3 regions of the Chryseobacterium sp. 22458 genome follow, and region 2 is predicted to be linked to each of the others. Evidence: riboswitches for the same ligand, from Rfam matches in the RefSeq annotation. Region 2 holds a riboswitch; each other region holds the start of a gene.
What was found. Region 2 has a riboswitch for cobalamin ahead of ACTJJF_RS00290 (acyl-CoA thioesterase). Riboswitches for the same ligand answer to the same signal wherever they lie in the genome.
Positions count from the first base shown of each region.

Region 1: linked by a shared signal. The riboswitch ahead of ACTJJF_RS21075 (TonB-dependent receptor plug domain-containing protein) and the one ahead of ACTJJF_RS00290 (acyl-CoA thioesterase) in region 2 are both predicted to bind cobalamin.
Region 3: linked by a shared signal. The riboswitch ahead of ACTJJF_RS11685 (TonB-dependent receptor plug domain-containing protein) and the one ahead of ACTJJF_RS00290 (acyl-CoA thioesterase) in region 2 are both predicted to bind cobalamin.

Region 1 covers NZ_JBQEOA010000008.1:118,530-126,335, forward strand. The annotation lists gene ACTJJF_RS21070 (DUF5074 domain-containing protein) at 1-789, opposite strand, end outside; gene ACTJJF_RS21075 (TonB-dependent receptor plug domain-containing protein) at 809-2,635, opposite strand; cobalamin riboswitch at 2,672-2,847, opposite strand; gene ACTJJF_RS21080 (T9SS type A sorting domain-containing protein) at 2,970-4,283, opposite strand; gene ACTJJF_RS21085 (helix-turn-helix domain-containing protein) at 4,433-6,091, shown strand; gene ACTJJF_RS21090 (hypothetical protein) at 6,088-7,215, shown strand; gene pafA (alkaline phosphatase PafA) at 7,273-7,806, opposite strand, start outside.
Region 2 covers NZ_JBQEOA010000001.1:51,960-59,765, reverse strand. The annotation lists gene ACTJJF_RS00305 (endonuclease MutS2) at 1-197, shown strand, start outside; gene ACTJJF_RS00300 (hypothetical protein) at 308-970, shown strand; gene ACTJJF_RS00295 (hypothetical protein) at 1,047-1,844, shown strand; cobalamin riboswitch at 1,878-2,058, shown strand; gene ACTJJF_RS00290 (acyl-CoA thioesterase) at 2,175-2,558, shown strand; gene ACTJJF_RS00285 (HD domain-containing protein) at 2,614-3,204, opposite strand; gene ACTJJF_RS00280 (XAC2610-related protein) at 3,206-3,910, opposite strand; gene ACTJJF_RS00275 (acyltransferase family protein) at 4,737-5,243, opposite strand; gene ACTJJF_RS00270 (PadR family transcriptional regulator) at 5,620-5,949, shown strand; gene ACTJJF_RS00265 (PspC domain-containing protein) at 5,961-7,682, shown strand.
Region 3 covers NZ_JBQEOA010000003.1:146,575-154,380, forward strand. The annotation lists gene ACTJJF_RS11670 (DUF5074 domain-containing protein) at 1-1,666, opposite strand, end outside; gene ACTJJF_RS11675 (cell surface protein) at 1,703-2,896, opposite strand; gene ACTJJF_RS11680 (YncE family protein) at 2,911-4,044, opposite strand; gene ACTJJF_RS11685 (TonB-dependent receptor plug domain-containing protein) at 4,041-6,077, opposite strand; cobalamin riboswitch at 6,188-6,372, opposite strand; gene ACTJJF_RS11690 (transporter) at 6,679-7,623, opposite strand; gene ACTJJF_RS11695 (cytochrome-c peroxidase) at 7,636-7,806, opposite strand, start outside.

The sequences.
Region 1 (7,806 bases), on a different contig from region 2:
ATCGTTATCAATCTGAAGATTCGTCCCATTAGCAATCCCGGTTAATGTTATAACAGGTGTTAAAGCCCCCGTGCTTGAAATTTTATAGATATAAGAATCTGTTGTTGTTGCGGAAATAGTGTAAACATCAGAGTTGTAAGAAATGGTTCTGTTGATATCTCCGTTTGGAATTGAAATTTCTGTCGTTGCGTCTGTGGAAGTATTGATATAGGTAATTTTATTTCCGTATCCAAAAGTAGCATTCTGAACAAAAATATTTCCTCCGGCTTCTACCACTTTGTCTATGCTCTCTGTAAAGTCAATTTTCTTTACAAACGATTTGTCAGAGATTTTATACTTTGTAACACTTTTAGCGCCTCCAACATTTAAATTATTATTTACAACATAAATAAACCCATTGGCAAAAGCAATACCTCTTGGGTTATTCAGCTGCTCTTTAATCTCTCCTACTTTTTTAAAGGTAAAACGGTCTACAATCACAATCTTATTAGAATTGTTCATTACCAGATAGGCATTATTTCCATTAAAAGCAATGGTCTGAAGCACATCACCTAACGGTTCAGTAGAACCATTGTTATAAGCATAGATATTATCTTGCTTAAGAGACAGATCTCTCGTAAGGAACATAATATTCGCTCCGTAAGAATTAAAGTTTCCTTCATTGGCAATAAAATATCCGTTCTGATAAGTGATTGGTGACTCATCAAAAGTAATGCTGTCGCTGCTACATGATATATTAAATAGTAGTGCGAAGGCGAATAATACAGTTAAAAACCTAGTTATTCTCATAATATATTAATTTTAATTTTTAAAAATTGATTGCTGCATAAATACTATAGTTTCTTTTAGGTAAAGGATAAAAAGCAACAGTTTTATAATAAGTATCTGTTATATTATTTACTTTAAGTCCTAAGGTATACTTTTTCAAAACTGTAGCTGAAATGCCGGCATTTAAAATAAAGTAAGGATCAATAGCTGTCATTCTATGTTCATCAGCATCAGTATACGTTAATCCATTCAATTGTCCTTGTGCGAAGAATTTTAAAAAGCCATATTCATAATCAATGTTGGCCACTCCTCTGTGCATCGGAACATAAGGTCTCTGCTTCTGGGTTTCTTTATCAATAGATCTTGTATAATAATAACCTACATTTGCTTTAAACTTATGACTACCGAATTGCTTGTTAAAAGACAACTGGGATTCCAACCCGTAAGATTCTGTTTTACTGATATTAAAAGCCTGCCAATATCCCATAGCGGTCGGCAACCAGGCAATAAGGTTAGTGGCTCCCATATAGTAAGGAGACAGCGTAAGCCTGAAGGCTCCTATTTTAAATTCATGGGTCATATCTGCCTGAGTAGAAGTTTCCGGTTTTAAATCCTTGTTTCCTCCCGGCTCATAATAAATATCATTAAATGACGGATATCTGAAGTTTTTTGACACATTAAAGCTTACATCATACCATTTTACAGCATTCCATTTTCCGGAGACGGAATACATCACCGGAGAGTTGACATCTTCTACAAAATCTTTTTTTATTCCTCCTTCAAAACGTAAGTCTTTTGTGGCAAAATATCTCAATAATCCGGCAATAGACCCTACATTTCGGCTTACATTTCTTATTCCGCTCTGATAGCCTTCTCCTTTATTTACCTGAAACTCTCCGATCACGTTAATATTCCATTTTGAATTCAGGAAATAATTGAAATCATTTTTCAGGATGTAATTTTTTCCGGTACCACCGCTTGATTTAGGCAAATCCAGGGAACCGAAATACTGAAAATTTTCTTCCGTATAAGCAGCTTTGAATGAGTTGCTGAATTTCGTTTTATTCCAGTCCCAGGCAAGCAGACTTCTTACACTCTGGGTTTCATATTTTGTTTTTATTGCCGTATCCTCGTATACGGGATAGTGCTGTGAGGAATCAAAAAACTGACTCTGCCACGAAATTTTATGATCATCAGCTATTTTATACGAAGCTCCTACATTGAAGGTTGTATTGTAATAACGTCCATTTGTATTAATAAACTTCATATCATCCACTTCATAGTTATTCTCACTTACAGAATAATTTCCCGAAACCTTAAAACTGAACTTATCATTACTGTAAGAACCTTTCACAAAGTTATTATAGGTATTAAAAGAAGCTACTTCAGAAAACAGAGCTCCGTGAAAACCTTTATTAAAGTCAAGAGTATTATTGAGGTGAATACTTCCGCCAATGGCTCCGCTGCCATAGATAACACTTCCTCCGCCGGCTTTTATTCCGATCTGGTCATAGCCGAACGCAGCAATATTATTGATATCGCCCTGTCCTAAAAAATTAGAGTTGATATTGATTCCGTTCCAAACAAAAGCGGTCTGCTGTGCCGTAGTTCCTCTGAAAGATGGAGAAGAAACCGCTCCACGTCCATTTTCTTTAATATAAACCTGAGATTGAAATCTGAGAAGTTCGGAAAGGTTGGTTGAGTTTTTTTCAACTTCTTCTGCCGGGATGGTTTTCACGGGATGAAAGAGCTTCACTCTGCTCATCTGATTGTCGAAAACATAAACAGTATCTATGGCCTTCTCCTGTGCTAAAAGAAAACAGCCATAAGACGAAAAAAACAGTACTAAAGATCTTTTTATACCCATATTCTTTTACTTTTCCTCCGAAAGCAATATGTTTTTTTTAAAATTATAATTCCGGCAGGTCTCCTGACTTTCGCTTTCTGTACCTTCCCGTTTTCACAGTGGTTTTTTACAGAAATTTCTATTGCGATTTACAGTTGCGGGGACAGTCCGGGAGTTTCACCCGATTCCCTTTTCATTCCAAAATACTGGAAACCAAAATTTTTGCAAAGATAGTTTTTTAAATGTATTAGACAAAAACCACCAAAACACTATGTTTTCCATATAAATAAAAAGAGCAGCTGTTCTCATTACTGAAAACAGCTGTTCATACCACTACTTGTATTTAATATGAAAATTATCTTTTGATGAATTTATAAGTCTGTTGTTGCCCTCTTTTAATTGAGTATTGAAGAATATAATCCCCTTTCGATAAAGATGATACATCGATACGGTCTTCTATAGCATCAAATGTTTTCACTTTTTGCCCGACCATATTATATATTTCCGCTTTTTCAATTTTTCCTGTTCCCTTGAAATACAGAACATCAGCAACCGGATTAGGATAAATACTGATCATGTTTTTATCTTTCACTGCTTCTTTGGTAGACAGGTAGCTGGTAAGATCCAGATAAAAAGCAACCATCTGATTGGAAGAATCAGTCCCCATACCTGCAATTTTCTTTCCGTCCTGGGAAATAGCAAGAGGGAGGCCCATCGTTACTCCGTTGGTATTAATACCTAATCCCACTGTATAATCATTCAGATTGATACGTCCGCTTTCCGATGTCCAGATAAAACCTTCCCCTGACATTGGCGGTGCTCCGAATGCTCTGTAGTATCCAATAACCTTTGTACCGTCTGCAGAAATTCCTGTAGCCCCTCCTTTGAAAAAGAATGAAGCATTGGGATGCGTTATATAAGTGAGCCCGTTGGTTGCATTCCAGACATAAGGATTAGGATTTCCGGCCCCTATGATCGTGTTTCCGTCAGCAGAAATACCACCGGCTTCACCTACATTATTCCCGTTACCATCTGTAATAAACGTCTCTGTTCCGTCTACCCATTTTGCACCGCTTCTCGTACCTGTTGGCTCATCCTGCCATCCTACGATCACCATTCCGTTGGCACTGATGGCATTTGCTCTTGAACTTCTTCCCGGCACTATACTTCCCAGATCTACCACTCCACCGGTTTCATCCCATTTCACAGCATGTGCATTGGCTGCTGTAAGAAAGCCCAGTCCTACAATCGTATTTCCGTCCGGAGACATTCCCCATGTAGAGCTTACGCTCCCATCCCAGCCGGTAGGTACAAGCCCTCCTCTGTTTACCCATGTAGAGGTAGCTATATCATAAGTTGATATCTCATTAAAGCCTGTTGCAGTATTGGTAACTGAAGAAGCTATTTTCTTTCCGTCATTGGAAACAACCGTTCTTCCTGCAGCCGGATATCCGTTGGAAATCATTCCTATCTGTTCGAGTCCTCCTGCGGCAGTCCATTTATATATTCCGCCGGCACTGGTATGCATACTCACGATTCCACTGTCAGAAACTGAGCCTACATTATAATTTCCAAGGCCCATTACCGTAAGCTGTGCTTCAGTCAGATTAAAATTAAGAAAGAAATAAGCAACCAATACTTTCATTGACATTTTGTAACTTTTTCTCATATATTATTATATTTAGTATTTGGAATTATTGAAAACAATATTAATCTTATATTTACCAAAATGAAAGGATTTGACTTTCACAATTCATGAATTTTAAAAGAATTAAAAACATAAAATACTGATAACAAACAATATAAAAACAATTCATTTTGAAAGCAGATTTCAGAAGAATCATTCAAAAAAAATTAAAAAGCAATATATTATCCGGAAAAATGATTGAAAGTAGTGGACGGATTTTAGGGTTGCTGTTTATACTGTATTCCATTGTGATTAATGGACAATCCGGCCCCGACTTCAAGATTCTGGCAGATAAGGCATTCCAGAAACTCTATCAGAATCCTGACGACTGCATCAGCTATTCACAGGGGCTTCTTGTAAGTGACCAGGGAACGGAGCATAAAATAATACTCCAAAACATCATTTCACAGGCATTTGCTATGAAAGGTGACTATGTACAGTCAGTCAATATTTATTCTCAAAAAGAAGATGCTGATCTGAAAAAAGATCTTTCTTATTTCTTACAGGTTTTTGGAGATTATAGCCTTGCCGATCAATATCAGAATCTGGGATTGTATAACCAGTCAAAGAAAATCATTACAGCCCTTTTATCTGATTCCAGGCTAGCAAAAAGTACGGATCCGAAATTAAAAACCACAGCTGCCAAGCTTTTCCAACTGCAGGCTATCAACTTTGGAATTAATAAAAATTATCGTGCAGGATTGGAAAATCTCGCTAAAAGTGACCAATACCTTACCCATCATGATGAAGAGAACAGGATCATAAGGATTGAAAACGCTGTCTTCCGGTCTTCCTATCTGATGAGACAAAATAACCTGGAAGCATCTAAACAACTTATAGAAAATGTGATTTCGGACCTTGAACAAAGAAAAAATTCGCCCTTCCTTCTCAGTTTAGCGTATGAAAGCTTATCCCGATATTATTTTTTAAAACAGGATTATACAACATCTGCTGAAAAACTGGAAACAGGTCTATCACTGATCGAAAAGCTGCCTTTCAACAATTTAAAAGTCAAAATCTATGAATCTCTGTCAAGGAATTACTTTGCTCTCCATGACGATGTAAAATATCACCAATACAATAAATCCTATACTGACCTGAAGTCCCAGAACGATGCTCATACAAGAGAAGGGATACGGTATATTGTAAAGCTCATGGAAACCAACCAGAATAAAAATCTTGAGTTTCAAAAGCAGAATTATTCAAGATCGCTCTGGTTATTTATACTTACCTTATTTTTGACCTTCATCGGATTACTGGTCTTTTTCCTGATCATCAGAAATAAAAATAAAGACTTAAAAAAGCAATTTGATTTTTTTGAAAAGCAGAGCCAACTGAAACAGAAAGCCGGCTCTCTGACAAACCAGTCAATAGAAAAGGCTGAAGTTGCAGAAAAAGTCCCGGGGAAAGACTCTGGTAAAATTTCAAAGGAAAAAGAGGAAGAAATTCTCAAGAAACTTGAAGAATTCGAACAATCTGATCGTTATCTGAATAAAAATATGTCACTATCCGCACTTTCTTCCCAAATGGAGATCAATACCAAATACCTCTCTGAAGTCATTAATACCGGCAAAGGAAAGAATTTCAACGGGTATATTAACGAATTAAGAATCAACCATATTGCTCATCTTCTGAGAACAGAACCCTTATTTCTTAATTATAAAGTAAGTTATCTGGCTGAATATTCCGGGTTTTCATCGCATAGTGCCTTTACTACGGTTTTCAAATCGGTTACCGGGATGTCTCCCAATGCCTATATTCAGGAAATCAGTAAAAACAAAACATCATGAAGCCCGTCTTTACAATAATTGTCTGCCTGTGCTTTTGTATCTTTATGAAGGCACAACATGGCGGAAATAATGCTGTCATAAAAAAAGCACGTCTTGAAATTTATGATAATCCTGACAATGCTATACGGATCGGAAAAAATTTATTAAAACAGAACAATGACATCAATACCTCCATTGAAATATATATGCTGCTTTCCACTGCCAATATTGCGAAGAGGGATTTTAATGAATCATTGAAATATATTTTAAAAGCTAAAGAACTTTCACAAAAAATAAATGATCCTAAAAAGCAGGTCAGCGTTTTGGTTATGGTAGCCATACAGTACCAGCAAATGGAACTTTTCAGCAAAAGCCTTGAAACCCTGAATGAAGCAGATCAGTATCTGGCAAAAATTCCGGACAGAACACCGGAAAAGTATATAGAAACAGCCACAAGCTACGCCATAAGAGGAATGATCTATAAAAGCCAGTCGAATTCTGAAATTGCCCTTGAAAAATTTCTGATCTCAATAGCCAATTTCGAAAAGGTTCCTGTAAAAACAACTACTTATTCCAATATGAGTGTCGTCTATTACAATATCGGCTATTGCTATCTCAACCTGGATCAGATTGATAAGGCACAGCAGGCATTTGTACAATCTATCAACTATGCCCGGAAAAACCATGCTAAAAGCCTGGAAGCCTTTGCCCTGAAAGGAATGTCGGAAGTACATAAACAGAAACGTGAAAACCGGACAGCCCTTGATCTTTTACTAAAAGCTGAAAACCTCAGCAAAAACACCGGCGATATTATCCTCAATGAAGGAATTTATAAAGAAATGGCAGATAACTACCTGGCAATGGGAAAACAGAACCTGTACCAGTTTTATAATAAGAAATACTTTGAGATGCACTTCAAAAGGAAGCAAAATGAACTGGCATCCATTAATCAGTCCATTGATAACTACAATAAAGAAAGTGCTGTAAAAAACAGAAAACTAAAATCTTATTACCGCTCTGTGAAAATTATTGCCGGAATTATCGGAATCCTGATCATCAGTATTTTGTTATATTTTATTTTGAAAATAAGAAAACAGAACAGGACTTATCAAAAGGATATACAGCAAATGATCCGCACTTTATAGCATATAAACAAAAAAACATTCCCGCAGGAATGTTTTTTGATATTATTTATATTCAGTTTACTGACCGATAACCTCCGTGATAGGATTTCCTACACTTCCGCTTGGGAACTGAATTTTCAATAGAGAAGATACTGTAGGTGCAATATCAGTCATATGATACGCCTTGTTACTTTCTCCCTGCTTCACCCCCCATCCCATAAAGATCAACGGAATGTGTGAATCGTAAGAATTCCATACGCTATGGGTAGTTCCGGTTTTAGAATATGGCGGAAGCATAGAATCATGAGAAATCAGCTGGATATCTCCGCTTCTCTGTCTGTTGATTCCATTGATAATTCTTTGTTTGATCGGTTCCGGAATGCTTGATTCCTGCACTTTATCTACAGAAACAGCATAGAGCACAGTAGGATCTTTTTCAAGTTCTTTTACCGTGTAATTTCTTACATCATCCAGCTCAAGCTTAGAATCTGCCAATACTTTTCTGTCAAAATAAATCTGATAATTATCGATTGCGTTGATCAGTTTATCAGCCCCGAATTTATCTTTAAGCTTTTGGTTAAGGTTCTTTTCTGCTCCTTCGCCGAAGAAACC
Region 2 (7,806 bases):
AAATTGCCGAAACCAATGAAAAGCTTGAAGAGAAACGTAAAAGCGATCGTGCCGTCTGGATGAAGATAGGCCAGCGTGTGCGTATCACAGGAAGTACAAGTGTAGGAACGATTGAAAAGATTTCCAGAAACAAGGTGATTGTCAATTACGGCACATTTAAGACGACGATTGATGCGGATGAGCTTGAGAGAATTTAAGTGATTTGAAATTACATTAACGCAAATAAACAAAGAGAGAGTACTGATAAGTGCTCTCTTTTTTATGTCTTATCTGATATTTTTCCTATTTTTAAGGAAAACAATAATTTATGAAACCATTAAAAGTACTTTCAGATCTGTTGCCGATACCAAGTTATACGGTGATCATCCTGTGTTTTTTCTTTCCTTTTTTTCTGATAAAATGTGGTGACACCACTTTGATGTCTCTCAAAGGAACAGATCTGATCACGGGAGTTTCCAAAAAAGATATGAGTAAACGGATGAAAGAAAACCTGAAAAAGAACTCCCCTTTTGGTTCTGCATTCGGGAATGAGACCGCCAGTCAGTCATCAGATACAGACAGTGAATATTCGCCGTTGAATGAATCCCAGGATAAAAAAGATAATGAAAATATTCCTCCCAGCCCTCTTATTATTATTGCATTTCTGGCTGCCATTGCAGGAATTATTGTTCAGCTGATAAAAAGTGTCAGGAAGAAATACCTGTATCATATTGTATTTTCTTTGATAGGCCTTCTTTCTTTTTTAATATTTTACTGGACCTTTCAATCCAAAATGGAGGGACTTGGAAACAATACAATCGGAATGGGATTAGGGGGCGGAGTAACGATCAGTTATGGTTTTGGAACTGCTTTTTATTTAGCGGCCGTTTTATTTCTGGTCATTCTTCTTTTCTACGGAATATTTTCATATTTCCTTAAAAATGCCCCCGAATCTATTTATGGGCCTTCAAAACAGACATCTGAATCATAAAAGATAGCAGGAAGTACTGCAAGATCATTCTCTTCCGCATTTAATTTATATATTTGGGGATCAAAAAATTTTCGCAATGACTTTCATCAACAAAGCATTTTATCTGTCCGCATTCAGTATTTTTTCTCTAACCTTTGTTAAAGGCCAGAATAAGGTTCCTTTTGGAGTTGTAAAAGCAGAGGAAGGATATGCCAATGTACGTGTACATAAAGATAACTACAGAAAAATTGTAGATAAAATCCGTATGCGTAAAGGGGATGTATTTGTTTATGTAAAGCCCGCTCCCGGAGAAACGGAATGGATCTGGATCAAATATCCTGAAAAACAGGATGAAGATAAGCCGTTTGTACGCTACGAAACCCTTGACAGGGAAGGGATGGTAAATAAAGAACGGATTGCTTATATAGACCAGCTTCCGGCCTATACCCCATCGAAGTCTAAGAACGGGAGATCAATGATCTTCACAGACAACTCCGACCCGAAGGTTCCTACAGCCCAGAGAAGCAAAGTAGTGATCGATGTCTACCCTTCCAATGCCGGTTACCGTAAGAAAGAAAAAGATGCAGAAGGCAAACTTCTTACCATCGACAAAGTAAAGCCATGGGGAATAGGGAATGATCTTCCTGAAGGAATGACAGAGATCAAATCGATCCGGGTACAACAGCCGGGAAGAGGTTCGGTTTTCGTAAGAGAAGCGATCAAGAATATGTTTCAGCCGACTATGGATTTTGAAAACGTAGGAGTAACCGCCCTAGACAATGATAATATTTTTCTTTATATGATCAATGGTACCGGGGAAAACAGATATACTACCCTGTGGACCATCAAGAAAGGAAGAGTGATCAGCCAGATTATTTACCATAATCCGGAATAAATTCATTATTTTTGCCCCCGAAAAGTTTAACGCTTATTCATCACAGAAACTGGTTCTGCCTAGCAGCAGATTAAAAGGGAACCGTGTGAAAATCACGGACTGTCGCGCAACTGTAAGTAACTGAAATCTTTATCAAAAGATCCACTGTGCGAGGCATGGGAAGGAGATAAAAGATGTTACAAGTCAGGAGACCTGCCTTTTTCTTAAACAAAAAACTTTCGCGATCTGAAGTTTTATTGATCTGATGGATTGTTTCAGGAATTTCCCAGGTTCCTGTCATTATTCTGTTGTTTTGATACAATTTCATTTCGCTTTAATTAATAATGAAATATGACTACAGAAGAAAGAATTGAAGCTGCCGAAACCAGAATCTTTAAAGCGGTTTTCCCAAACACCACCAACCATTATGATACTCTTTTCGGAGGTACAGCCATGCAGCTGATGGATGAAGTAGCCTTTATTGCAGCTACCCGTTTTGCAAGAAAGAGAGTAGTAACCGTAAGCAGTGACAAGATCGATTTTAAAAAGCCTATTCCTGCCGGAACGATTGTAGAACTGATCGGAAGAGTTTCATACGTTGGAAAAACCAGTATGAAAGTAAGTGTTGAGATCTACACAGAGCAGATGTATTCTTATGAAAGAGAAAAGGCTATCGTAGGTGACTTCACTTTTGTTGCCATTGATGAATTCAAAAAACCAATTCAGATTTTATAAATAGATTCGGGCGGCCTTTGGCCGCCCGAATCTATTATTTTCCTGCTTAAAATATTTACTTTAAAACCTTTTCAGTTTCCAGGCTTCTGTTCAGCAGCAGCTCAAAAGCCTCCCCCATTTCATCCGAAGCTCTTGTAATTGCATTTTCAAGCATATTTCTGATTTGTTTTTCGGTAACCCCGGCTTCTGTCCAGCTTTTTCCTGAGGTATGGGAGTTCAGAATAAACGGCATGATTCTATCAATGGAACACGCAAAAATAGCATCCGGTGTTTTCTCTTCTTCAAACTCAAGCCACAGATTAAAGAATTCCGTACGCAAAGGTTCATCCAGGATTCCAAAGATTTTTTGTGCCGAGGCTTTTTCACGCTCAAACTTTCCTACCATGGCTTTTTCATCAAAAAGAAATGTATCTCCCGCTTCAATTTCTACCAGATCATGAATGGAAAGCATTCTGATCACCCTTAAAAGATCGATATCTGCCCGGTTTTTAGCATAGGGATAAAGGATCTGCGCCAGGATAATGATCTGCCATGAGTGTTCTGCTGTATTCTCTCTTCTGGTATCATCCGCATTATAATTCCTTCTTTGAACATTCTTCAGGGCATCTACGGCCAGAATAAAATCGATCTCTTTCTGTATCTTCATCTTACTTTAATTTATTATATTCTTCTGATGAGTAAATCTTGGTTTTGGTTACCCATTTATTCTTTATTTTTTCTTTCGTAATCACTTTTACACGATCTTCATTGGTCATATCCACTTCTTTTTCAAAAACTTTATCCAGCCCTTTATTGGGGATTACGACGTATTCTGTAGTAAAAAGATCACAGCAACCGGATTTTCCGAAAGTAGTCAGGCGTTTGCGTTGGGAATCAACACCAAAAAAATCAAATCCGTTTGATGCAAGGTCTGTAAGCTCTTTACTTTTTACAAAGCTCATTCTGGTACTGTTGAAGACATATACATCATAAGAAGCACTGTGATAGTTCCCCATATTTCCGTTCCTTACGGCTATATCTTCGGTACCGTCAAAATTAAAATCATCTATGATAATAGAGTTCTGGTCTTTGGTCAGCTCCATCATTTTTCCTGGCTTTGGCTTTTGATCCGGCTTTAGGTCTATGACCAGGTCATCAGATACAAAGGTCTGCACTTTGGTATTGCTGTTATTAAACAGTTCTACTGTTCCCTTGTCTGTACACCTGCTTTCATAACAATTTTCAGAATGAATGACAGCGCTATAATTTTTCGAAACATTCTTGATTTCAAACTGATATTGTGCAAAGCACAAAGGTCCCAGAACAACGAAAGCCGACAGACTCTTAAACTTATTGAATAGATTCATAGTCATAGTATATGGATTTGAAGTGTTTTTAAATTCATAACAAAAATACGAATCATAATACCGATTTCAAAATTCAAAACCATTATCTGAAGGATTTGAAACCATTATAATTCTTTACATTCTGAAAACTTCTTTCCCACTATATACTTTGAAATAAATGAAAACTTCCCGACTTTTTATGTAGAAATGCTTTCTATATTTTGTGACTTACCCTTTAACAGTCCATCCCTTAATTTTGTTGTAGGTATTTCAAAATATTTATACATCAAAATTGAAAGTCCTATTGTAAGAATAAAAAAAACACTAAAAGTTACCCCTGTATTTAACATTATGGAACTCTTAAAAAAATCAACCTTACCTATAATCCACTTTTGAACCAGCGAATAATGTATAAGATACATGCTATAGGACGTTAAACTGACGTATGTAATAGGTTGTAAAATGATTTTCGGAGCTGATTTTACTGAATCTAAAAAGGGAATCAGAAACATAGTAGAAATTGATGTAAAAGAAAAACTTAAAACTTGGTCAAAAAAGGGATTGGTTCCATAGTTTAAATAATATTGATGTACAACCATTAATATTAGGCCGGCACAAAAAAAATATTTTTTTGAACTTTCAAAAAACCGATTGTAGTAAGCCTTAACATATGCAGCTAAAACACCATACATCAAACTGTCAAGCCTTGTTATTACCTGCTTCCTGTAATATAAATCCCAGATGCCAATATCAGTTACAGAAACATTGAATAACAGTCTATATGCTCTGAAAGATGTAGTAAATACTATGATTGATATAATGGTAATTAAGACTGCTTTTTTTACACTTAAATTTAAAAATTGATTAAAGAAAAGATCATTATCGGCGAAATCAGATAAAACCACTCTTCAATACTCAAACTCCATGCTTCCGGGAAAAAAGAAGGGTGAGGTGTTTTAAAATTCTGCAGAAATAAAAAGTATTTTATAATTTCTGAATTAAAAACAAATTTTTCATTAAAAATGATATTCAATCCAAGTAAAAGTATTAATACTAAAAGATAGGCTGGAAGTGTTCTAAACCATCTCCGTTTCCAAAACTCCAACAATGTTTTAAAGGTAAATGATTCTTTATTCAGTACTTTAATTAAAATTCCTCCAATTAAAAAACCACTTAGAACAAAAAAAATAGTAACTCCATCAAAAATAAAATACGATACAATTCCTTTAACCATTCTTGGCATATATATCAAACCGTGGCCAACAACAACAAACATGATCGCAAAGAACCGGAGAATATCAAGACCAAAAACCCTACTTTCATCAAAATAGAGTTTAAATAAATTTTTAAAATTCATCATTTTGTTTTTCCAAAGATACAAATAATTCTACCCCTTTTTATTTTTTATAGATCTGTTTTTTTCGCACTTTTTTAGTGAAACCATATATGTATTTCATTCTTTTATTTCCTTTTCTAAAACTTTGACATTCTATTTTTTTTATATAAAATTTAAAGACATCTTACTATTTTCTACTTAAATTTATTTTCACAAAAATTACAGCACAAAAATTACAAACTGATTATCAGTTACTTATAATAATTATTTTAAAATTCCACTACTTTGTATTGCATAATACCATTTTATTTACATATCTTTGTAATGTAAAATTAGAATACGCTCAACTAGCTAGGGGCATTTTTCTAACGATAACCTTAATTAACAAAAATTATCAAAGATGAATACTGAAAATACCAAAGCGCAAATGCGAAAAGGAATTCTGGAATTCTGTATTCTAAGTCTCATCAATAACCGTGAAATGTATGTTTCCGATCTTATTGATGAACTGAAAAAAGGAAAACTGGATGTAGTGGAAGGGACCCTCTACCCTCTTCTTACAAGACTTAAAAACGGAGAGTTTCTCTCCTACAGATGGGAAGAATCTACCGGGGGACCACCCAGAAAATATTATCAGATCACAGAAAAAGGAAAACTTTTCCTGGATGAACTTCTCAATACGTGGAATGAACTGACAGCCTCAGTGAACCAAATCACCCAACAAAATTAAAAAACAAAGCTATGAACAAGACACTCTCAATAGGACTCGCAGGTTTTTCTTTTACAATAGAAGAACACGCATATATAAAGCTCAGCGATTACCTGAACGCCCTTAGAAGCTCACTGGATGCTTCAGAGGCAGATGAGGTAATGCATGACATAGAAATAAGAATGGTGGAGATCTTCAAAGACTCTCTTGGAAAACGTGAAGTGATCAACGATACAGATGTAGAAAAAGTAATCGCACAGATCGGAACTCCTGAGAAAATAGAAGAACAGGAAGAAGCTTATTTTTCTGAAAAAAACACAACTAAAAATACCAATTCAGGAACCAGCTATTCAGACAAAAAACAACTGTTCCGTGATCCTGAAAAACAAAAGATCGCAGGGGTATGTGCCGGTTTAGCTCAATATGTAGGAATGGATATTACTGCCATGAGAGCCATCTGGCTTGGAGTTTTCGTTCTGGGAATTTTCACAGCAGCCATTTCCTCTTCATTGATCGCACTGCTATATGTAATCCTTTGGATCGTACTTCCAAAAGCTGAAACCGCAGCAGATTTCCTGAAAATGCAGGGAAAGCCTATGAACTTCGACAATCTTAAGAATGAGTCTAATAAATTGGTACAGTTTGCCAATGAATCTACTCAGAGGGTCGGAGAGATATACAACGAAAACAAACCTTACATCAATAACGCAGGAAGCGGAGTGTGGAATATACTGAAATATGTTGTAGGAGGAATCTTCGTATTGATGGCAGTAGGAAGTATCATCGGGGTATTTGTATTATTCGGGCTTTTCGGAATGGACACGGACTTCCCCGGAGCTAATGAGATCAGATTCTATATGGATGATCAGGGGCTGGATAAAGTACTGGCAGCCATGATGGTGATCGGAAGCTTAATTCCTGCAATTCTTTTCAGCTTATTAAGCATCAAGATTTTCTCTCCAAAAACAAAGCTGAGAAACATCGGATGGGTTGTGGGAGGTTTATTCCTTCTTCTGATCGGGCTTGGAACTTACTTCGGCATCAGCATGGCCAAGAAAAACATGATCTACAGAGGTAGTAAGGAAGATACTGAAAATATAGCGATCAACACAACTTCTGACACGGTATATGTAGATATGAAGCAGGTAAGCATCCCGCAGAACTACAAAGCATATAATGATGATATTTATTCAGATAAGAGAAACGTTTATGAAGAAGACTATGTTTCTGTAGAAGTGACAAGAAAGCCGGATATCAAAACACCTTATCTTATCATCAAAAAAGAAGGAAACGGATATAACTTCCCTATTCAGCTTACTGTTCCGGTAGAAGTTGTTGACAATAAAGTAATGCTTCCCAACTTCGTAAAGTATCCGTATGAGCATAGATTCAGAGATTACAGAGTTAACTACGAACTTGTAGTACCACAGAAAGCACGGGTAATTTCTATGAATAAAAACAGAATCAATATAGACGGAGACCTTGATGGTGACGGCATTAATGATGATGATCAGGACAGAGATGAAAATGAAGACAAAATCAGAATCGAAAAAAATAAGATTACTGTAAACGGCTCCAGCATTGTATATGATTCCAATGATAAAGACAGCATCATCATCAACGGTAAAAAAGTACCTAACAACCAGGCGAAGAAAGTAATTGATTCTGTAGCATCCGATATCAAAAAAATCAACAAGGATGTAGACATCAAAATCAAAGACGGAAAAAACGAAATTTCCATACAAACTAAATAATTAACTTCAGAGAGTGGCAGAAGGTGTGGATGGAAGACAACCGTTTGAAATTCACACCCTTCTTCTCTCAGAAATGTGAAAAAAAAACAAGATTTAGTTCGCTATGTGAAAAAATTGTTTTAAT
Region 3 (7,806 bases), on a different contig from region 2:
GGGTTCCGGCCATATTATAGGTATGGATCCAGTTTTTCTGAAAGTGAGCACCGTATCCGCTTTCCGTCGTATTCAAAACAAGTTCTCCGGTAACAGGGTTTACACGAAGTGCCGCACCGTAAGGAATTTGCTTAAATTGACCTGTCTGACCCGGAATAGCAGCAAAGTTTTCGTTAAATGTTTTAGCTGTAACGTCAAATCTTACAATCTGGGCTCCTGAAGCCCATGCGCTTATTGAATTGATCCAGTATAAAGCATTTTCTTTGTTACTTGCTGTAAATCTGCCTGCATTCCATGCTCCCCAATCTCCGATATATTTGGTCGTAGGAATATTATAATCCTGCGTTGCAAAAGTAGTGGGATTGATATTGACCAGCTTCTGTTCCTGAATTCCCCAAATACTTCCATCTTTAGCCTGAACAACAGAATAGAAACCTCCGGCAATAGTGCTCACCACAGTATCTGTATTAGGATTAATCACCAAAATTCCTGCATTTTGTTTTACAGCAAATACATATTGTGAGGTACGGATCATGTTTCCTATCTGCCCGTTGCCTCCTGTTCCGGCAATCAGAGTACCTACCTGCATATTGTCGATATTAAAGAGTACGATTCCGGTAGAAGTACCGATATATCCTTTATGTTCATTTACTCCTACAAATGATCTTCCGTCACCTCCTCCAATATTGTTGAATCCTGCAATTTTCTGCATGGTCTGTGCATTAGCTACAACCAATCTTCCACCGGGAGTATATTGGGTATCTCCCCCATCAGCAGCCTGTTTGGATACAAAATAGAATTTATCTCCGTAGATCGTTCCATATTGTGTAGTTGCTCCGAAAGCCTGGTTATTGTTTACATTGCTGTATACACGGTAGTTGATCTGCCCATTATTGTCGATGAAGTTTACAGAACCGTTGGTATGCCCGAACCACTCTTCATTCACCAGAAAATATCCGTTGGTAAAGTTAGTGGAAGAAACATATGGGGAAACCGGAGTAAGTGTTGATGAAACCGGAGTTTCATTGAATCCTACGTTAAAGTTCCATACATCCCATGAGCCATTTTCCAAAGCACGAGAAGAGGCTCCTACGTTAGAATATCCAAAATCTGCATCGGCAGGATTTTTCACCCAGTAAGACCAGTATCCGTTAACAGTCCATCCGGATTGCCAGTGATCATTCGCAGCATCCATAATCGTATAGCTGTCAAAATCATATGCTGTTGTATTCACAAAACCATTCACCGGATATAAAGGATAAATGGTATTACCGCTTTTGATCAGTGCATTGGTATTTTGCCCGTTCAGGTCAAACCCTATTCCTCCAACTGCTGATCCGAATTGTGTTCCCTGATAAAGCAGTGTAAATAATCTATGATCTGCTTTGGCAATAGCTTTCAGCATATCTTCTCCTGTAGCATTCCCATCCCATTTGAATCCCCAGACTAGAGCGTCAGGATTTTTACTGTCATTCCATTGTACTACAAAAGCAGCCTGATTTGATCCGGAACCTACCCAATACTGAATATCAGAAAAACTGATCGTAGTGGTATTAAGCTTGCTGATCCCGGAAATATCATTTCGGGGTACACCCTGAACTTTTATCTGTGCATTTGATAAACATGCAAACAGAAAAAGCATCATAAAAACGTAAAACTTTTTCATTTTCTATTGAATTAAATAAATTGTATTGTTGAATAATTATTTGAGATGTAAATCATACGCTCCCGCCACTTCTGTGGAAACCTCACCCAGCCAGCCGGCTTCCTGGTTTACCCCAGTGTATATTTTCATAAAATCGACACCCGGAAGTTTCACATACCTTCCACTGCTGTCCACAGCCCAGGAAATATCGATATTGGAAGCTTCATCATTATTCGGTGCATTATCTGCATATCCGAATTCATAGGATTTTCCTACCCAGTAGGATCCGTCACCATTCTGATCATAAAAATTGTTTGCCAGCCTGGTCCCTGAAAAGCCGTAAGAAGGATCTGCAAACCATAAAGGATAATAGCTTTGTGCGTGAAATGTATTTTTTGTTTTAAAGCCCTTATTCCCGAGGTTGTCGTTCCATTTTATATACTCCACATCGGCCTGCCAGAATTCACTTCCGGGTACCGGAGGTTTGTTTTCATCGGGCTTATAATAGGTAATGCTGTAATTTTTTACGGTTGTATTTTTGAAATATTCACTGCCTGCAATTTCGTACCATTCGTCATTATCGGGTTTACCGTTTTTGTTTCTGTCGTAGGCCACCATAATGATTCCCGGTTCACAGGATCCTGAACGCAGATCACTGGCATCATTTCCAAAGAATGCATTTCCAAGAATTTTAAAGTCTCTTCCATTCAGATTCGGAATAGTATGATCAAATCCGAAAACAACATATCCGCCATATCCTCCCAAACTGATCATGGTAGAATTTCCCCCTACCAAAGACTCGTTAGCTTTCTGAAGTATATTGGCAGCCGTATTTCCGGGAGTATATTCAGGGATCTCATTCATAAACTGTCCTACAGCAGGTCGAAATTCCAATACTTTGGCAATATATTTACTGTATGGTACTTTTTCTTTGGTAACGATTATTTTAGAATGGTAAACCTGTTCGTTTCCTTTATTATTGATTTTTAAAGTCAGAGGATAGGCGTTTGCCTTCGGGCTGATAAACTCAAGGGCTGAACTCTGGGAGATAACAGAATCATTGATACTCCATGTGACCGATCCCGAAGCATTGGTAGGAATAGTCAGAACTTTTAACCGCTCAATGGAATAAGAATCATCGAGACCGCTAAATGTAAACTCATCCTCATCATTATGTTTACAGGCTATCACTCCTACAAGGAAACATGATAAAAACCCGATTTTTAAATAAGTAAAGGTATTTCTTCTCATTTCTTAAATTTTGATTATTTGTATAAAAAAGCGAAGTGGGCAGGAATATTTCCTCCTTCTGTCTTCCATTTGAAATGTCCGTTTTTATCAAAGCAGTATACAAAGCCCATAGACACGTAATTTCTGGCATCTGTTATATAGATATCTTCTGTGATTGGGTTGACTGCAATTCCGTAAGGTGTTTTAATTAGATTCTCGTATTCCTGGTCAAAAATGTGGTTGGCGATAATCTCTTCGGTTTTTACATCTATGATCCCGAAGGTTTTTTTATAGCTGTGGGTATTGTAATTGAATTCATTTCCGTAGAAATAAAGTTTATCGTTCACAATGGTCATTTCACTTACTGCGATGTGAAAGTCTTTCTTCACCATACCTGTTGTGGCATCTACCAGATATAAACTGGAAGGAACCGTATAGTAATCACCTCTTGAGCTTACATACAAATCCCCGTAATTGTCTTTTTTAATGTGATGAAGATTAATGGCTACATCTATCTTCCGGATTTCCGTAAAACTGTTTAGATCTATTACAGAAACGGTATTATCATAATTGGGAGCTTTATAGCCCCCGGAATTGGCAACAAATAATTGATTTCCTACAATTTCCATATCTTCAGGCTGATATCCCACGACAACTTCACGTTGAATGGAAAGAGAGGTGGTATCTATTTCCACTACTTTTCCTTTTGGTGCTTTAGGATTGATCGCTACAGGTCCTGCATAGCTGCTGGCATAGGCTTTTCCATCTTTGAAGGCTAAATATCTGCAGTTCTGCAATGGAATGGAAGTAATCCGCTTAGCCGTTCTGGCATCCAATACTTCAATTTTATTGGAAACATTGACTACAATATACAGTTTACTGCCGTAGACTTTGATATCATTTCCCACATCCCCCAGCTCTTTCACTACATTGGGGTTGATTTCCGCATAGATATTCCGGTAATAGGTTCCTTTGGTATAATCGAAAAAATCGAGGGTGCATTTATTACTTCCCATATTCCCCTCATTCAGCATGTAGAATCCTTTTATCACTGTATTTTCCGAAGGAAGTCCTTCTACCACTTCCTGACGGACAATAATGTCATCGGTACGGCACGAAGTAAGAAAAGCCAATACAAGAAATAAAAAATAAAAGTTTAGTTTTCTCATAGGGTGAAGTTTAGAATAAGTTTAAAATTTCTTCCAGGCATCGGATAGTTGATCACTACATCATAGTATTGATTGAAGATATTATTCATCTCAAGGCTTACTTTAAACTGATGATTCGCCCAGCTGAATTTTTTCTGAACAGAAAGATCATGCGTATACCAGGGCTGTACATAATTGTACTGAATGTTATCCTGGTTCACATCATACCGCTTCCCCACATAGATGGCACTGTAATTGAAACTCCAGTCTTTATAGTCTGCCATAAGGCTGAATGCCCCGTTATGCCATGGTGTATAAGGAATCTGATTGCGATAGAATGTATCTTCCGGGTCACTCATATCTCTCGCACTTTGATATGTATAGGAAAGCAAGGGTCTCAATCTTACTTTTCCGAGCTGCATTTCAGTCTGCACATTCACATCTGTTCCTATAATTTCAACCAGTCCCAGATTCATCATCAGCCAACGGAACATACTTCCGTTTGGTGCCGCTACAATTTTATCCTGTACTTTATTGTAGTAACCATCTGCTTTAACATAAAAGAATTTAAAGAAACTGTTGCTGTTAAAATTCTTTCTATAAGTAAATCCTACATCATACTGATTAGTAAATTCCGGCTTCAGGTACGTATTTCCGATATTGGTATAATAGAGATCATTAAAGGTAGGCAGTCTGAAGATTTTCTTGTAAAAAGCCCTGAGGGTAAGCTCAGGAATGATCTCAGGCTGATAGCTCATAAATACAGCCGGCGTCCATTCTCTTCTGTCTCCCGGTCTTTTGTTCTTTTCTACTTCTTCGAAAGTGAATGTTCCCAAAAGGCTTCCCAGAATTTTAAACCTGTTCCACTGATATGTGGTTGCCAAAGCCACTAATGTAGTATAACGGGTAGGATAAGAGAAATTGTCCAGATTGGCATCCAGGTTATTGTACTGGAAATCTCCGTTCAGGCTGACGTCCCAATTCGGGGTGATAGAATAGATATTGGAAGAAGAAAGATATACTTCCCTTTGAATATAGACATTATCTGTATAAATGATAGATTGCGAACGAACGGTATCCATGAAATGGGTATAATCATAAGCAAATTTTGCTTTCAGCTGGGTTTCAAATTTAGGGAAGAGCTTTTTTCTCAGATGGGCCTGTACGAAATAATTTTCATCTGAAAGTCTTGCTCCCCTGCCCCCAAAGCGGCCATTAACAATAGGCGCAGGCATTCCCCGGTCTGAAATATATCCGTACCCCCTTACATTCCAGCTTCCGTTATTGAATATTCCGTTGACGGATGTTTCAAAACGTTTTGCTTTAATATCCGAATCCTGTCTTCTGGCAATGGTATCATAAGCCTGCTGCCCGTCCGGGTATTTTTTGGCGTAACGAAATCTGTAAATTCCGTCACTCTGCATAAATTCTCCGCTGAAGCTTGAGGAAACTCTGTCTGAAATTTTCTGTTCCAACCGGAATGAAGGGTTGAAAAGATCTATGGAAGCACTTTTTGCTCTTATGACCAGATTCATTTTCCTGTTTCCTTTAAACACAGGTGTTTTAGGCTGGAGATAGATGGATCCTGATGAACCGAAATCTTTTGCAGGTTGAAAGATTTCACTTTTCTGCCCGTTATACAGCGATATTTCTTCCAGGTCATCCAGTGAATATCTTCCCAGGTCAACAAGTCCATTTTGTGCATTTCCCAGTTGGATGCCATCGTAGAAAACGCCTACATGCTGGCTTCCCATACTGCGGATATTAATTGTTTTTAAACCTCCGATACCTCCATAGTCTTTGATCTGGACTCCTGAAAAATACCGCAGAGCATCTGCTACAGAGTGACTATTAAGCCTTTCAAGCTCTTCTCCCTGTATGATTTGTGCAGGAATAATTTCTTTGAAATTCTTTTTGTAAAGGCTGATAACCTTAATGGTCTCTGTTTCTAAGCTGTCTTTTTTCTTTGTTTGGGAAAACAAAAAGTGAGAGGTCAACACCAAAGCGGTGAAAACAATTTTATGAAATTGAGATGTAATCAGTTTTGCCACCATTAGCTCATTCAGGGTAATGATGACGCTAATGGATATAAGAACGCAACGACAAAGCACAGCTGCCACTGCACAGAATCATTGTTGTTCTAAGCTTTATTCCACGAAAGCGTCAAACGTTTAATTTTCTGGCAGGTCTTCTGACTTACTCCATTTTTGAAATCCTTCCCATTAAAAAACAGTGGATATATTCTTCAAAAACTTTGGTGCGGAGCTTACAGCAGCGGGTCTGTCCCGGATTTTCACCGGATTCCCTTTTAAGAGCTTTTTACGGCTCACCAAACTTCGGCAAAGATAGAAAATTATTGCTATATCTTGTTATCAACAAAATGATTTACAATATTATATATCCGGAGGCTTTAAAAATACTTTTAAATAAAGAAATAATTTTAGGTCAACAGAATAAAAATGACAGCTGGCACCACTTATTACATTCAATGTAAGCTCCTAATATTTTATCAAAATCAGAAAGAAGGCTATTCCAATAATGAAATAGCCTCTCTTTATTAACCAAGAATGTACAAATTCTTTTATTCTTTATTTGGGACAGAAAAACATTTCATAAAAAATATCTGTATCTATAAAATGTTTATTACATGATCCGTCATATTCCAATATTCAGGAATATACTGAACCTTGATTTTGCTTCAATATCACCACCGGCAAGATGGGTATACACCGGAAGCATCACTTCACTTCCCAGGCTGAACCTTTTATAGGAGGCTTCAAATCCCAGTTTTCCATATAATGCACTTCCGGCAGTATTGGGCAAACCCTCACCAAATTGTTTATTCTGTGCATACACTTCACCCTGAATTCCGGTTTTAGCAGAAAATATGGTTTTTTCATTTGCCGAGATCTGATAAAATCCGGTCGCTGCATAATTCCATTGGTTTCCGAAGCGGTAATGTTTTTTGTTTTCAGTTTTAATGGTATAATCTGTATTGATCAATACGGCTATTTTATTTTTTTGAAATTTATAGTTCAAAGCAGCCTGATAATCCCAGCTTCCGGTTCCCAGTTGAAAGCTCGGATTGACACCGGATATCCCTTTTTCATCAAATTTACCCAAGGGGACTTTCACTCCAAGACCTCCGCTCAATTGGTGAAAGTTATCACCCGACTTCATCAGCCTGTAAATTCCCATCAGATTAAGATCACCGATTCCATTGATTCTGATATCGCCCTGCATGGTCTTTTTTTCGTGAAAGTGAAATGGCAGACTGGCATATACACTTAACTTTTCTGTCACAGGAATTTTACCCCAGATCTGAAGTGTATTGAAATACTGATCCTGAGTGAGGTCTTTTATAAATAAATTCTCTTTGGCCTTATAATGCTGTGCAAAATATTTGATTCCTATAAATTGTGGATTCAGCAAAGATTCAAAACCGGATGATCCGTTTCCTGCAGCACAGCCACAGGCATCACAATCATCATAAAAACTGATCCCGTTATAGCCTTCAGGAGCAACATAAACACTGTCTCCGGTATTTGCCTGATTCAGATTGAATAAGACCAGGCCTATTATCAATATTATCTTCTTCATGTTTTCTCTCATTTATTCTGCAAATTTTGGATTGGATATAAAACTTTTATCGGACAGTGTTTTCAGGAAAGCTATGATCTGCTGTTTTTCCTGGCTATTCATCGCAATTCCCGTACGTCCGTTTGGTTTCAGCTGCGGATCAAGGTTCGGATTATCTTCCACATGGTCCGAATAGAAATTGAG